Regions from separate parts of the Micrococcus antarcticus genome, predicted to be linked through region 2. Evidence: riboswitches for the same ligand, from Rfam matches in the RefSeq annotation. Region 2 holds a riboswitch; each other region holds the start of a gene.
The links. Region 2 has a riboswitch for thiamine pyrophosphate ahead of thiC (phosphomethylpyrimidine synthase ThiC). Riboswitches for the same ligand answer to the same signal wherever they lie in the genome.
Positions count from the first base shown of each region.

Region 1: linked by a shared signal. The riboswitch ahead of LG274_RS01400 (NUDIX hydrolase) and the one ahead of thiC (phosphomethylpyrimidine synthase ThiC) in region 2 are both predicted to bind thiamine pyrophosphate.
Region 3: linked by a shared signal. The riboswitch ahead of LG274_RS06330 (thiamine ABC transporter substrate binding subunit) and the one ahead of thiC (phosphomethylpyrimidine synthase ThiC) in region 2 are both predicted to bind thiamine pyrophosphate.

Region 1 covers NZ_CP085253.1:285,957-290,956, reverse strand. The annotation lists gene mobF (MobF family relaxase) at 1-1,859, opposite strand, end outside; TPP riboswitch at 2,262-2,381, shown strand; gene LG274_RS01400 (NUDIX hydrolase) at 2,397-2,894, shown strand; gene thiD (bifunctional hydroxymethylpyrimidine kinase/phosphomethylpyrimidine kinase) at 2,891-3,772, shown strand; gene thiE (thiamine phosphate synthase) at 3,810-4,448, opposite strand; gene LG274_RS01385 (hydroxyethylthiazole kinase) at 4,445-4,999, opposite strand.
Region 2 covers NZ_CP085253.1:53,878-58,877, forward strand. The annotation lists gene LG274_RS00280 (hypothetical protein) at 1-380, opposite strand, end outside; gene thiC (phosphomethylpyrimidine synthase ThiC) at 754-2,613, opposite strand; TPP riboswitch at 2,612-2,723, opposite strand; gene thiD (bifunctional hydroxymethylpyrimidine kinase/phosphomethylpyrimidine kinase) at 2,797-3,660, shown strand; gene LG274_RS00295 (thiamine phosphate synthase) at 3,848-4,561, opposite strand; TPP riboswitch at 4,608-4,712, shown strand; gene LG274_RS00300 (FAD-dependent oxidoreductase) at 4,717-5,000, shown strand, end outside.
Region 3 covers NZ_CP085253.1:1,361,082-1,366,081, reverse strand. The annotation lists gene LG274_RS06335 (ABC transporter permease) at 37-1,791, opposite strand; gene LG274_RS06330 (thiamine ABC transporter substrate binding subunit) at 1,788-2,915, opposite strand; TPP riboswitch at 2,976-3,081, opposite strand; gene LG274_RS06325 (AI-2E family transporter) at 3,127-4,524, shown strand; gene LG274_RS06320 (agmatine deiminase family protein) at 4,418-5,000, opposite strand, start outside.

The sequences.
Region 1 (5,000 bases), 230 kb from region 2:
ACAAGCTGACCGGCCCCGAAGGTAGTACCGCGGGTGAGGTGGTTGGTCCACCATTTCGCGGTGTTCTCCGTGGCGATGCCGAGGTCGTCGGCCAAGACTTGGGCGGCGACCGCCGAGGGCGCCAGGCCGACCACCGAGCCCGCGCCGTGCTCGGCTTCCCACGACCGCCGCAACGCGTTCATCGCGGTGGTCTTGCCCGCACCAGCCGGGCCAACCAGCACGTCCACGACCCGGCCGGACACCGCGATCTTAGTCAGGGCGTCTGCCTGGTCCTCACCGAGCATCAATCCTTCAGCGCCGGGACGGGAAGTCATGCTCTCCACCGTCGCCAGCGCAACCGTCGGCCCGGTGAGGGTGCGGGAGCGGGCGAGCAGGCGATCCTCAGCCGCGAGCAGTTCTTCAGAAGAGAACACCGTGGAGTGCCGCGGCCGGAAGACGCTCGTGCCGTCGATGCGGCGGAATGCCGCCGGTGACGTGGCGAGGTCGGGCGGCGTAAGCCGCAGCGAGGCAATCTCGGACGCGTCGGTGACCATCCCGACGATCGCCTCACGATCCCGTGCGCTGGCGAACCGCCAGCCCATCGTCTGCCGTGAGGCTTCCGCATGCAGATTCCAGCGCCGCCACGTCGACCGCTTCTCACCCACTACGGTCACGACCGAGGCGCCGAGTTCAGTAACTAGTTCCAGGGGCACGTCGTCGGCGCGCAGCACTGATGGCGGCTCGTTGCTCGTCGAGCGGCTGGCCCACGATGTTGCGTCGTCTCCGAGGATGGTGGTGGCGCGGCTGCGCCACTCGGCAGTGAGGTCAGCCAGCGATCGCACCTCTTTGTCCGGGCGGGTCGCGAGGGTGGCTTGGGCACGGAGCTTCATGATCGTCGCCGCAGAGGGACGTCGACCATGCTTCGCCACATGCTCGGCGATGAGCCGGTCAGCCTCAGCCTCGATGTCGTGCGAGCGGGTCGAGAAGGCGGCGATCAACTCATCGGGGACAGCCGCGATCTCCCAGGACGGATTCCGATCCCGGCCCCGTTCCCGGGCCTCCCAGCCGACGCCAAAGGTGCGGGTGAGTCGATCGGCGAGAACCGCGTTGTAATGCTCGGACAGGGCGACCACGGCGGCGTGCATCGGCCGGCCGTCCAACGACCGCCACTTCCCATCGAACGCGGTCTGAATCTTGTTGCTGACCACGACATGGGTGTGCAACTGCGGGTCACCGGCGCGGGAGTCGTAGTGATCGAACGCCGTGGCGATCAGCCCGGTCACGTCGACCTGCGCGACCGCCCCGTCGCCGGCGGTGACGCCGGTGCGGGTGGCGGCGACCTCACGTTCCATGAAATCCACTACCCCGGCGACCGCGTCGTGGTGGGCTTCGGCGATCAGCGCCTGAGTCCCCGCGTCAGCCACAGCCCATAGCACCGAGACGGATTTCGGGACGGAAAATGTGTAGTCGAAGCCGGCCACGGCGCGACGGGTCCCGCGTGCGGCTTCTTCGGCCTCGATCTGCGCGATCGCCTCCGCCCGTCCAGCTGGCCCCAAGTCGCTCGGCAGTCGGTCGACCCGATGCTTGATGCGTTCGGTGACCGGAGCGTACGCGGGGAACGCTCTACCGAGTGGCTCTCCGGTGACGGGGTCGCGGCCCATCCCGATCAAGAGCTGAAGCTGCGCCTCCGAAACTTGATCGCCGCTCCCGAGGCGACCACCGCCAAGGCCGGTGAGGCCGGAGCCGAGCCACCGTCCCGGCGGGGTACCGTGCTCGGCGTAGTAGCGCGTCAACGGAGTCGACAGCGAACGCTCACCATCAGCTGCGGCGACCGAGCGCAACAGGTACTTGTAGCCGTCACCCGCGCTCATGACCCGCATCGACACCGTCATGCTGACCAGGTGCACACCATCGGCGTCCGACGAGCGGGTAGGACTGCGCACCCCTCTCAGCGAATGTCATCACGCGACCGCATGGCGAGGTTCGCGACTGAGCTGCCGGTATCGGGTGGGCGTGACGCTGACACACTGGCAGAACGCACGGTGATCGAGGGTCCTGGCTCGCTGCCACGCAACATGTTCTCCCGGGCACAACCACGCCGCCGAAAGTGACCGCTTTCTCGCGAACTCGCTGAGCAAAATCACCGACCCGGCGCGCGGGTGACCTCCGGATGGCTCTGGTTCCTGCTGGGTCGCTGCATCGTCGCGCGCGGAGTCTCACGTCGAGGTGCCCGCGAGGGCTGGGTGGGGGCGTTGCTCCTTGTGGCCGCCGATGTTAGCGTGGCGGGTACCGAGGGGTGTCCCGATAAGGGGCTGAGATTCCGTTAGGCCGTAAGGCGTCACGGTGACCCTTTGAACCTGATCCGGATCATGCCGGCGAAGGGACAGGTCTAGTCGGCTCGATCCTTTGCCGGCCTCGTGAGAGAGGCCGCCGTGTCATCGTCATTGAATAACGCTCGTTTTCCTTCCAGTGTGTCGGCGGTGCGTCCGGTTGTGGCGACGATCGCCGCGGTCTTCCGAGAGGGCAGGGTGCTGCTGGTGCGGCGCGCCAATCCGCCCGATGCTGGTCGCTGGGGGTTTCCAGGCGGGAAGATCGAAGGTGGGGAAACGATCGAGCAGGCCGCGGTTCGTGAGCTTCTGGAGGAGACGGGGGTTCGGGGCGAGGCACACCGGGTGTTCACAGCCGTCGACGCGTTCGATCGCGACGAGAGCGGCTGTCTGCGGCAACATTTCGTGCTGGTCGCGGTGCTGTGCCGATGGATCTCGGGTGAACCCGTAGCGGGTGATGATGCGCTTGAGGTGCGGTGGTTTGATCTCGGGGAACTGGATGATCCAGCAATGGCGCTGAGTCTCGACGTCGCGGACGTCGCGCGTCACGCGGCCGCCCTCGCCGAAGCCGAGGGGATCGCGCGATGACGATGAACATCCTCTCCATCGCCGGCACTGATCCGACCGGCGGGGCCGGTATTCATGCCGACATTAAGGCGTTCTCGGCCATGGGCGGTTACGCCATGGCGGCCATCACCGCGGTGGTGGCGCAGAACACGCGCGGTGTGCGCTCGTTCGTTGCCCTCGATCCGAGCTTCGTGGGTGATCAGATCGACGCGGTGTTCGACGATGTTCGGGTCGATGCGGTCAAGATCGGCATGGTCGCCAATGCGCGCATCGTCGAGACCATCGCGCAACGGCTTTATGCTCATCGCGCGGGGAACATTGTGCTCGATCCGGTCATGGTCGCGAAGAGCGGCGATCATCTTCTGGAGCCTGATGCGGTCGCGGCGATCAGTGAGCTTCTGGTGCCGCTGGCGACGGTGACGACGCCGAATCTGCCCGAGGCCGACGTCCTGCTCGGCACTGATGCCAAGTGGTCGCTCGATGCGATGCGCACCAGTGCGGTGGAGCTGCGCCAGCTTGGCTCGGAGTGGATACTGCTCAAAGGCGGGCACCTGCACGGATCGGCGCAGAGCGTCGACCTGCTGCACGGGCCGCAGACGACGATCGAACTTTCGGCACCTCGCATCCGGACGCGAAGTGATCACGGTACCGGCTGCACCTTATCGGCCGCGATCGCGGCGTTGCTGCCCACCTGCTCGGTCGAGGATAGTGCGCGGATGGCGAAGGCCTACCTCCACGGTGCGCTGGCAGCCAGCGAAGATCTCGATGTCGGGCACGGGCACGGGCCTCTGCATCACTTTCATCAGCTCTGGCGAGAGCTGCCCCGTTCGCTCGCCGAACTGTCTGGGACTGGCGAAACGACGACAACGCAATCAGCCGAACATGGGAACAGCCGATGACGCGTGGGGGAATGGAGCACGCATACGATCGTCACCGTTAGCGCTCCCACTCACGCGTAAGCGTGCGAGCGGCGCTTTCGGGGTCTGCCGCTGCGCACACCGCGGAGACGACGGCGATTCCAGCCGCGCCGGCGCGCTTGAGCGGCGCGACATCCGCCAGCGTGATTCCGCCGATCGCCACGCACGGGATCTGCGTATTCGCCACAAGCTCAGCGAAACCATCGACGCCGAGCGCGGGCGGGTGATCCGGCTTGGTCGTGGTCGGTCGAATCACGCCGACGCCCAGGTAGTCGACCGTGCCCGCGGGTAGCTGCGAGACCGCTGCCAGATGCGCGGAGGTGTTCGCGGTGAGGCCTACGATGGCGTGCCTGCCGAGTGCTTGCCGCGCGGTGAGCGCCCTCGCGTCTCCTTGGCCGAGGTGTACGCCGTCTACGAGAATGCCGCGATCGCGGGCTGCGATCGCCACATCGAGGCGATCGTTCACTATGAGCCGCGCGCGTCCGTCGATAGCTTCCGCGAGTTCCTCTACCTGGCGCAACTGATCATCGAAACCCGCCTTCTTGTCACGCAGTTGCACGATCCTCGCGCCACCCCGAACCGCTCTGCGCACGGTCTCGGCGACTCCGCGAGCGCCGCAGATGTCCCGGTCCGTGATCACATACAGCCCAAGCTTCACGCGCCTGCCCCGTTCGGTTCCGGGGTGCTCGCGTGCTCCGCCCGTACTCGCGCGGCCTCGACGGCCTCCTCCGGCGACAGACTCGCGAGCGCGTCGAGGAACCGAACCGCGAACGATCCTGGACCCGCAGCACCGCGTGCGGCCCGCTCGGCAGCAATCCCGTAGATCACATGGGCGGACGCTGTAGCGTCCAGCGTGGAAATCTGGCCGCGCACGGCCAGAACGGCTGCGATGACCGACCCCAGTGCGCATCCTCCGCCCGTCATGCGGGTCAGGAGCGCGTCACCGTTCGCCACGCGCACCATGGCCTTGCCGTCGGTGATGAGATCTTCGGGCCCAGAGACGGCGATCACGTTGTCGTGTTCTCGGGCGAAGGTGATCGCCGCCGTGGCTGCGGTGTAGGTGGAATCGGTGGCGTCCACACCGCGACCTCCCGAGCTGGCGCCCGCGAGCGCAAGGATTTCGGAGGCGTTTCCTCGCACGGCGGTGGGATGGAATCGGATGAGGTCGACGGCGAGGTCTGTGCGGACGGGCAGCGCACCGATCGCCACT
Region 2 (5,000 bases):
CCCACGGGTGCACGGTTCAGGCTGTAGGTCATGCGAGTTTTCGGCGCCGTGAATGAAAGAGTGTCTTTGTACGTCATGGAAGCGCTCACGCGCTGCCCGCAGGCGGTTGCGCATGCAGTGGTCGCAGTCCGAGTGCCTTGGGATCCGCCGGAGTATGTGATGCTGCCCCCGCTGTACCGGTCCCCGTTGCTTTGCTTCACGCAGATGGTGACGCTGATGTTGCCGTAGTAGTTGACGGAAAGTGAGACGTGGTCGTTCGTGACGATCCAGCCATTCCCAGAAGCGACCGTGGCTGCTGCTGCGCTCGAAGCCAAGGCGGCAGCAGCAGGCGTTGCTGTGCCCAGGATCCAGACTGTCGCGTCTTTCTTGGTCTTATACATGGCGGATTCCCTCCACAGGGCCCTCGCGGGCGAATGTGACACACATTACAGGTGTCGAACCGAACGCTAAGAAGTGTGTGTGTGTGTCAAGAGCTCACTCGCACCCTTCCTGCTGGCCCCTCAAGGCTGGTCACAGTGTCGCCCCAGCAGGTCCTTCCAGAGCCACCTCCAGGCGGCCGTCTCCTCGGGGGAAGCAACCTTGGACTGCGTGGCGGTGACTGCGGCCTTCGTGGGTTTCCCGTCGGCCGGCGGACGCGCCTCCATTCCGCCCAGGGGCAGCCGGTGGCCGCCGCGATCGCGGGCAGGTTCGCCCCGCGCGCGGGGGAGGTGCTCATGGCCAGCACCCTGGCCCCCGCGCCGCGGCACGGACCGCTCAGTCCCTCGCGAGCACCGCGTCCCCCTCGGGCCGGCGCAGGCTCGGCTCGGGCAGGTACACGGACCCGCCGGCGGCCCGGAACTCCGCGGACTTCGCGGCCATGCCAGCCTCGGCGATTCTCGCCTGCTCGGACGCGCCGCCGAACTCGCTGCGGATGTCCTGGCTGATGCGCATGGAGCAGAACTTCGGCCCGCACATCGAGCAGAAGTGGGCGGTCTTGGCGGGCTCGGCCGGCAGCGTCTCGTCGTGGTACTCCTCGGCGAGCTGCGGATCCAGGCCGAGGCCGAACTGGTCGCGCCAGCGGAACTCGAAGCGCGCCTTGGACAGCGCGTCGTCGCGGTCGCGGGCGCCGGGGTGGCCCTTGGCGACGTCGGCGGCGTGCGCGGCGATCTTGTAGGTGATCACACCCGTCTTCACGTCGTCCCGGTTCGGCAGGCCCAGGTGCTCCTTGGGCGTGACGTAGCAGAGCATCGCGGTGCCGTAGCGGGCGATCTCGGTGGCGCCGATGGCCGAGGTGATGTGGTCGTACGCCGGGGCGATGTCCGTGACGAGGGGGCCGAGCGTGTAGAACGGGGCCCCCTTGCACAGCTCCTGCTGGCGCTCCACGTTCTCCCGCACCAGGTGCAGCGGGATGTGGCCGGGGCCCTCCACCATGACCTGGACGTCGTACGCCCACGCCCGCTCCGTCAGCTCGGCCAGCGTGTCGAGCTCGGCGAACTGGGCGGCGTCGTTGGCGTCCGCCACGGAACCCGGCCGCAGGCCGTCGCCCAGGGAGAACGCGACGTCGTAGCGCGCGAAGATCTCGCAGAGCTCGTCGTAGTTCTCGTAGAGGAAGTTCTCCTTGTGGTGGCCCAGGCACCAGCCGGCCATGATCGAGCCGCCGCGGGAGACGATGCCGGTGACGCGGTCCGCGGACAGCGGCACGTGGCGCAGCAGCACGCCGGCGTGCACGGTCATGTAGTCCACGCCCTGCTCGCACTGCTCGATCACGGTGTCGCGGAAGATCTCCCAGGTCAGGGCCTGGTGGTCGCCGCCGACCTTCTCGAGGGCCTGGTAGATCGGCACGGTGCCGATCGGCACCGGGGAGTTGCGCAGGATCCACTCGCGGGTGGTGTGGATGTCGTCGCCCGTGGACAGGTCCATCACGGTGTCCGCGCCCCAGCGGGTGGCCCACTGCAGCTTCGAGACCTCCTCGGCGATCGACGACGTCACCGCCGAGTTGCCGATGTTCGCGTTGACCTTCACGGCGAACGCCTTGCCGATGATCATCGGCTCCGACTCGGGGTGGTTCACGTTCGCCGGGATGATGGCGCGGCCGGCCGCGACCTCGGAGCGCACCAGCTCCACGTCCACGCCCTCGCGCAGGGCGGCGTAGCGCATCTCCGGGGTGATCTCCCCGCGGCGGGCGTAGTGCATCTGGGTCACGCGCCGGCCCTCGACCGAGCGCAGGGGTGCGCGCTTGTCTCCCTGCCACTCCTGGGTGGAGGCGCCGCGGCGCACGGCCGAGCGGCCGTCGTCGAGCAGGTCGCGCTCGCGGCCCGCGTACTCCTCGACGTCGCCGCGCGTGCGGATCCACTCCGCGCGCAGGGGCGGAAGGCCGCGGGTGGGGTCGGCGCCCGGGCCCATGGTGCGGTACACGGTGAGCGGCTCGTTCGGGGTGCCGTCGGGGGAGTCGTCCTGGTGCACGCGGGTCACCGGCACGCGGATGCCGTGCTCGGGGTCCTCGAGGAAGCCCAGGCGGTGCGTGGGGTAGTTCTCCTCCGCGACGACGGCGGCGCCGGCCTCGGCGGACTCGGACGCGGCGGCCTCGGCGGGGGCAGGGGTGGTGGGCGGAGCGGTGCGCTCGGAAACGGCCATGGCCGTGTCTCCTTCTTCCTTCGCCGGCATGACCCGGACAGGTTCAGACGGTGGTCGGACGGCGTCAGTCCGATCTCAGCCCCATGCCAGGGGCCCCCGTGGGGATACCACGGACGCTAGACCATCCGGGCCGCGTGTGTCGAACCGCCCGGCGGGGGCGCCGGACGTGGCACCCTGGGCCGCATGAGCGCCCCCGACTGCCGGTCCGTGCCCCGCGTCCTGTCCATCGCCGGCTCCGACTCCGGCGGCGGCGCCGGCATCCAGGCCGACCTCAAGACCATCGCGGCGTGGGGCGGCTACGGGCTCACCGCGATCACGGCCGTCACGGCGCAGAACACGCAGGGCGTGCAGGCGGTGCATCCGCTGCCCGTCGACGTCGTCCGCGCCCAGCTGGACTCGGTCGCCGCGGACATCGGGCTCGACGCCGTGAAGATCGGCATGCTCGGCTCGCCCGAGCTCCGGGATGCCGTCCGCGACTGGCTCGAGCGGGTCCGGCCCCCGCGCGTCGTGCTGGATCCCGTGATGGTGGCGAGCTCGGGGGACGCGCTCTCCGACGCCGCCGTGCCCGCCGGGTGGGCGCCGCTGCTCGCAGCGGTGGACGTCGTCACGCCCAACCTGCCCGAACTCGCGGCGTTGACCGGCGCGGACGTCCCCGCGCGGTGGGCGGACGCCCTGGAGCTGGCCCGCGGCCTCGCCGCGGAGCACGGCGTGACGGTCGTCCTGAAGGGCGGCCACCTCCGGCATGCCGCGGACCTCGCGGAAGGGGTCCCGGACGCCGTGATCGGCCCCGAAGGCCGGGTCACCGAGGTGCGCGGCGCGCGCGTCTCCTCCCGGTCGACGCATGGAACGGGCTGCACGCTCTCCTCGGCGCTCGCGGTGCTCGCCGCGGGCGGGACGGCCTGGGAGGACGCCCTGCGCACGGCCAAGCCGTGGCTCGCGGAGGCCATCGCGGCGGGGGAGCGGCTCGACGTCGGCCGGCGCACCGACCGCTGGCACGGCCCGCTCGACCACAGCCATCGGGACCGGGGGGCGGGCGATCGGGACTGATCGTTCTGGAATGGCTGCCCTCGAACCATGGGCAGACCCAGGGAGTTCGACGAGGCCGCTCCTGGAGGTACCCCTCGACGAGACGCAGGAGCACGACCGCGTCATGGTCACGGTCGATGACCCCGTGGCGAGGGCGGGGGTCGTCCACGCGGCGCTGCCGCGCCGCTCCCACCCGGGCGCGGCAGCGTCAGCCCGTGACCGCCGCACGCAGACTCCGCGCCGCCGCCTCCGGATCGTCGGCGCCGGTCACGGCCCGCACCACCACGATCCGCTCGGCGCCCGTGCCCAGCACCGCGGGCACACGGTCCTCGTCGATCCCGCCGATCGCGAAGAACACACGTCCCGCCGCCTCGCCGCCGGGGGCGGTGATCTCCGCCGCGAACCGCGGCAGAGCGAGCCCCACGGCGGCCCGGCCGGGCTTGGTCGGCGTCTCCCACACCGGCCCGGTGCAGAAGTAGTCCAGCTCCGGATCGGCCGCGGCCCCGCGCACCTGCTCCTCGGTGCGGCAGGACCGCCCGAGCAGCACCTCGGGGCCGAGCACGCGCCTCGCCTGCGTGCTCGTCAGGTCGTCCTGGCCCGCGTGGAACACGTCCGCGCCGGCCAGGAGTGCGACGTCGGCCCGGTCGTTCGCGGCGGACAGCGCCCCGTGCTCGCGCGCCAGCTCCACCACGATCGCCAGGGCCTCGAGCTCGACGCCCACCTCGACCCGCTTGTCCCGCACCTGCAGGGCGTCCACGCCGCCGCGAAAGCACGCGGCCGCGAAGGCGGCGAACGCGCCGGCGTCAAGGGCGCCGTCGTCGCGGACGTGGCGGGAGAGGTCCGTGCAGACGTACAGGCGGGCGCCCGCGAGGCGGCGGGCGCGCTCGGCGCGTGTGGCGAGGGCGGCGGGGCGGTGCGGCATGCGCCCACCCTGCCACGTCCGCCCACCGGGCGTATGCTGGGCGGCATCCATGGGAGCCCGCGCCACAGCGGGCTGAGAGGGACGCAGTCCGCGCACGCGCGGGGCGCGCCGACCATCAGACTCGATGCGGATCATGCCGCCGTGAGGAGGAGCCCATGCGCTGCGTGGTGGTGGGGGCCGGGATCGTCGGCCTCGCGACGGCCGTGCGCCTGCGGGACGCCGGCCACGAGGTGACCGTGATCGCCCCAGACCTGGACGCGCCCGCCGTCGGCGACGCCGCCACCCACGCCGCGGCCGGCATGCTCGCCCCGCTCGGGGAGACCCAGTACTCGCAGTCCGGGCTCGGCGCGCTCCTCGCCCGGTCCTGGGCGCTCACCGGCGACCTCGTCGCCCGGATCGAGGCCGGTGGCGCCTCCGCGGGTCACCGCGTGGAGGGTGC
Region 3 (5,000 bases), 1.3 Mb from region 2:
CTTTCCCTGGGTGGGGCGTGCGCCCCTCCGCCGTGCTCACCACGCGCCTCCCGCTCCCGCCGCGCCCCGGGGACGCAGCCTCTCGCACACCAGCATGATCGCGGCGCTCAGCACGGCCAGTACCGTGGCCGCGGCGAGCGCCATCCCGTAGTTGTCCGCGCCCGGCCGGCCGAGCAGCCGCACGATCAGCACGGGCAGCGTGGGTCGGTCCGGGCTGGCGAGGAAGCTCGTGGCCCCGAACTCACCGAGGGACACCGCGAACGCGAACCCCGCCGCCAGCCCCAGCCCACGCGCCAGGAACGGCCCGTCCACCGTGGCCAGCACGCGCAGCGGCCCCGCCCCGAGTGTGCGGGCGGCCTCCCGCAGCCGCGGGTCGACGGAGGCCAGCACGGGCACGAGCGAGCGCACCACGAGGGGCAGCGCCACCACCGCCTGCGCGAGCGGCACGAGCAGTCCCGAGGCGGCCAGGTCCGGGGCCTGCGCCCGCAGGGAGACGACGAACCCGAAGCCCACCGTCACGGCGGAGACGCCGAGGGGCAGCAGGACGGCGCCGTCGAGCCAGCGCTGGGCCCGCCGGGCGAGCGCCGAGCGCACGGGCCGCGTGAGCAGGAGCGCGAGCGGCACGCCGGCGAGCAGGGTGAGGAGCGTGGCGTCCACGGCGGTGCGCCACGAGTGGTCCAGCGCCTCCAGGGGCGTGGTGCCGCCGGCGAAGCCGGCCCCCGAGCTCGTGGCCAGCAGGGTGTAGTTGCGCAGCCCCCACCCCTGGCTCGAGTGGAAGGAGCGGAGCACGAGGGTGCCCAGCGGCAGCAGCACGAGCGCCGCGGTGGCCAGCGTGGCGGCCACGGGCAGCGCGTCCGCGCGGGTGAGGCGGCGCAGCGGGGCGTCCCGCAGGCGCAGGGCGCGCACGCTCCGCGCCGCGGTGGCCCCGGAGATCCCGACGGCGGCCATGACCACCAGGAACTGCAGCGTGGAGAACACCGCGGCCACCCGCAGGTCCAGGTACACCGAGGTCTGCACCCAGATCTCGGACTCGAGGGTGCCGTAGCCCGGCCGGCCCAGGGTCTGGACGATCCCGAACGCCGAGGAGCAGAAGAGGAACACGAGTGCGGCCGAGCTGGCCACGGCGGGCGCCAGCTGCGGGAGGGTCACGGTGCGGAACGCGCGCCAGGGCGAGGCCCCGAGGGTGCGCGCGGCCTCCTCCTGCCGCGGGTCCAGCGACGCCCACAGCGCGCCCACCTGGCGGACCACCACGGAGACGTTGAAGAACACGAGGGCCAGCACGACGGCGGCGGTGGACTGGTCCAGGCCCGTCCACCCCAGCGGCCCGCCGGGGGCCAGCACGGCGCGGAACGCCACGCCCACGACGACGGTGGGCAGCACGAACGGGACCGTCACCACCGCGCGCAGCAGCGCGCGGCCCGGGAACGCCCGGCGGTGCAGCACGAGTGCGGCCGGCAGCCCGAGCAGGAGGGCGGCCACCGTGCCGGCCGCCGCCATCCCCAGGGTCTGCCCGAGGATCCGCCATGTGCGCTCGCGGGCGAGGACCTCGCCGAACGCGGTGAGGTCCAGTGCGCCGTCCGCGGACACGCCGCGCCACAGCATGGCCGCCACGGGCCACGCGAAGAACACCGCCAGGAACGCGAGCGGCACGACGGCGGCGAGCAGCCACCACGCGCCGATCCCGTCCCCGCCGGCCCGCGTGCGGCGCCGTGGCCGTCCGCCCGCGGGGCGACCCGGGGGCGCGAGGACGGGCTCGGCGAGCGCGGGCGGGCCGGGGACCTGAGAGGTCACTTCCCGGCGTGCTCCTCGTGCAGCGCGGTCCACTCCTTGAGCAGCTCCTCGCGCTCGGCGTCCACGGCCTTCGGATCCGGGGAGATGGGGTCCTCGGCGAGGGGGGCGTTCTCGGCCCACTCGGCGGGCAGCTCCACGGACTCGTCGATCGGGTACATGTACATGGACTCCGGCAGCGCCTTCTGCACGTCCTCGGAGAGGAGGAAGTCGATGAACGCCTGCGCGCCCTCGGGGTTCTTCGCGCCCTCGACGACGCCGGCGTACTCCGTCTGCGGGGTGCAGGAGGCCTCCAGGACGTCCGTGGCCGGGGCGAACGCGGGGGAGGAGGAGTAGGAGAGCACGATCGGGTACTCGCCCTTGCCCTCGCCGCCGGAGAAGTCGGTGTAGTACGCGTCCGACCACGAGGCGTCCACCTTGGCGCCGCCGTCGAGGGCCTTCTCCCACCAGCCCCTCCAGTCGTCGCCGAACTCCTCCTTGGTGGCGGCCAGGAGGGCGAGGCCGGGGGAGGAGGTCACGGGGCTGGTGAGCACCGTCAGCGTCGCGTACTGGGGGTCGGTGACGTCCTCGAGGGAGTCGGGGACCTCCACCCCCTCCGCCTCGAACCACGGGGTGTCCACGTTGAGGCACACCTGGCCCTGGTCCACGGGGATCATCCGGCCCTCGACCACGCGGTCCTTCGCGGACTCGGGCAGGTTCGCGGGGGTGTACTCGGCCACCACGCCCTCGTCGATGAGCCGGTGCGTGGAGTGGTCCTCGATGCCGTACACGCCGTCCACCGTGGGGTGGTCCTTGGCGAGCAGCAGCTGGTTGACCACGGAGCCGGCGTCGCCCGGGGCGGTGGTGGAGAGCTGGTGGCCCGACTCCTGCTCGAACCGGGCGATGAGCTCCTCGGGCAGCGCGAAGGAGTCATGGGTCATGATCGTGACGGTCTTGCCACCGCCCGCGGAGTCGGAGCCGGACGTGGTGGCCGCGGCCGCGGCGTCCGCGGAGCCCGCCGCGGAGGAGGAGCCGGAGCCCCCCTGGCCGGAGAGCGAGCAGCCCGTGAGGGCGAGGGCGGCGACGGAGAGGGCCGCCAGCGCGGCGGTGCGCGGGCGGCGGGCGTGTTCGGTGGCGGTGCGGGTCATGCGGGTCTCCTCCTGCGCGGCGGGAGGGGCCGGGGGCGGGCCCGCGGCATGCGGACGCCCCGGGAAAGGGTCTCGACTTCCTTCGCCGGTGCGAGCCGGAGCAGGTTCGAGGGTCTGCGGCGGACCGCACTCTCAGCGCCGCTGCGGCGCTCCCCTGTCGATGTGGACTGGAGCCAGCCTATCGCGTCCGCGCCGACCTTAGACTGCACGCGTGAGCACCCCCGACGAGGCCGCGCCGGCCGGACCCGCCCCCGCCCCCCAGGTCGCCCCGGCGACGCCGGCCTCCGACTGGGACATCCGCCGGCCGCACCGGATGTGGCCGCGCATGCTCGTGATCGTGCTGACGCTCGCGGGCCTCGTGGTGCTCGTGCAGTTCCTGCAGGGCATCGCCTCCATCATCGCGCCCGTCTTCCTCGGGCTGAACCTCGTGATCGTGGCCTACCCCCTGCAGCGCTGGCTGATCGAGCGCGGCGTGCACCCCGTCCTCGGGGCCACGGCCACGGTGCTCCTCGTGGTCACCGTGCTGGCCGTGTTCGTGGGGCTGATCTTCTGGTCCGGGCTCGAGCTGGTGAGCTCCCTGCCCGAGTACGCGGGGCGGTTCCAGGCGATCATGCAGGACGTCTCGGCGTGGCTGTCCTCCCAGGGGCTCACCCCGGACATGGTGAACGCGCAGCTGCAGGCCGTGGACATCAAGCAGGTCACGGGCGCCGCCGTCACCGCGCTGACCGCCATCGCGTCCAACGTCTACGCGGTGGTGGGCCTGCTGATCACCGTGGTCATGGGGATGTTCTTCCTGGCCATGGACTCCATGGCCGTGGAGCGCCGCGTCCAGCTGCTGAGCTCGGCCCGCCGGGAGTTCGGCCAGGCGCTCATGGACTTCGCGGGCGGCGTGCGCCGGTACTGGGTGGTGACCACCGTGTTCGGGCTGATCGTGGCCGTCCTGGACGTCGTGGCGCTCCTGGTGATCGGCGTGCCGATGGCCCTCGTGTGGGGCGTGCTGAGCTTCCTCACCAACTACGTGCCCAACATCGGCTTCATCATCGGCCTGATCCCGCCGGCCATCCTGGGCCTCGCGGAGGGCGGCTGGCCCGCCTTCCTCGGCGTCGTCATCAGCTACTCGGTGCTCAACTTCGTGCTGCAGTCCATCATCCAGCCCAAGGTGGCCGGGGACGCGATCGGCGTGATCCCCACCGTCAGCTTCCTCTCCCTGCTGTTCTGGGCGTGGGTCCTCGGCCCGCTCGGTGCGATCCTCGCCCTCCCGTGCACCCTGCTGGCCAAGGCCATCCTGATCGACGCCGATCCGAACGCACGGTGGATCAACTCGCTGATCGCCTCGGACCTGAAGGGCATGGAGCGGAGGCAGTCCACCCTTCTGGCCCGGCTGCGCGGCGGCTCCTCCGCGGAGGAGGGCAGCCACACGCGCGAGGAGGCGCGCGGGGTGAGCGTGGGCCTGAGCCCCGCGGAGGCCCGGCGCGCCAAGCGGGGGCAGCCCCCCGCCGGGGTCAGCGGCGTGGGGGAGCGGCCGGAGGATGCGGGGCCGCCGCTGAGTCCGGCCCCGGATCCCGTGGCCGGTCTTGCAAACGGGGCTGCACCAGCACCAGGTCGGTGAGGGAGCCGGCCAGGCGCAGCAGGGGAGGCGCCGGGAAGCGCAGCTGACGCCGTCCCGGGTGCAGCTCGGCCGTGAGCGCCGTGGCCGCCTCCTCCGTCGGCGCGTCCTCGAACGCCGGCCGCAGCACGTGCCCGCCCATCGGGACGGCGTCCACGAGCGAGCGCACCCCCTGCTCGGCGGGGTCGTAGGCCTCGGGCAGCGCGCCCCCGGGCACGGTGCGCACGCGCAGCGCACGGCCTGCCGCGTCCGGCGTGCCCTGGAGTCCGCGCAGCGCGGCCGCGCCGACCGCGTGCTCGGGGTGGAACCGGTCGGCACGCCAGTGCACCGCCAGCCGCCCCGGCTCGACGAAGCGCATCCAGCCGCCGAGGTGGCCCGGTCCGCCGAAAGGCCCGCTCCCCGGACGCCGGGGCAGGGCGGTCCAGACCACGCGCGTGACGCCCAGCAGGCCCGCGAGCTCGGCCTCCGCCTGAGCGGCG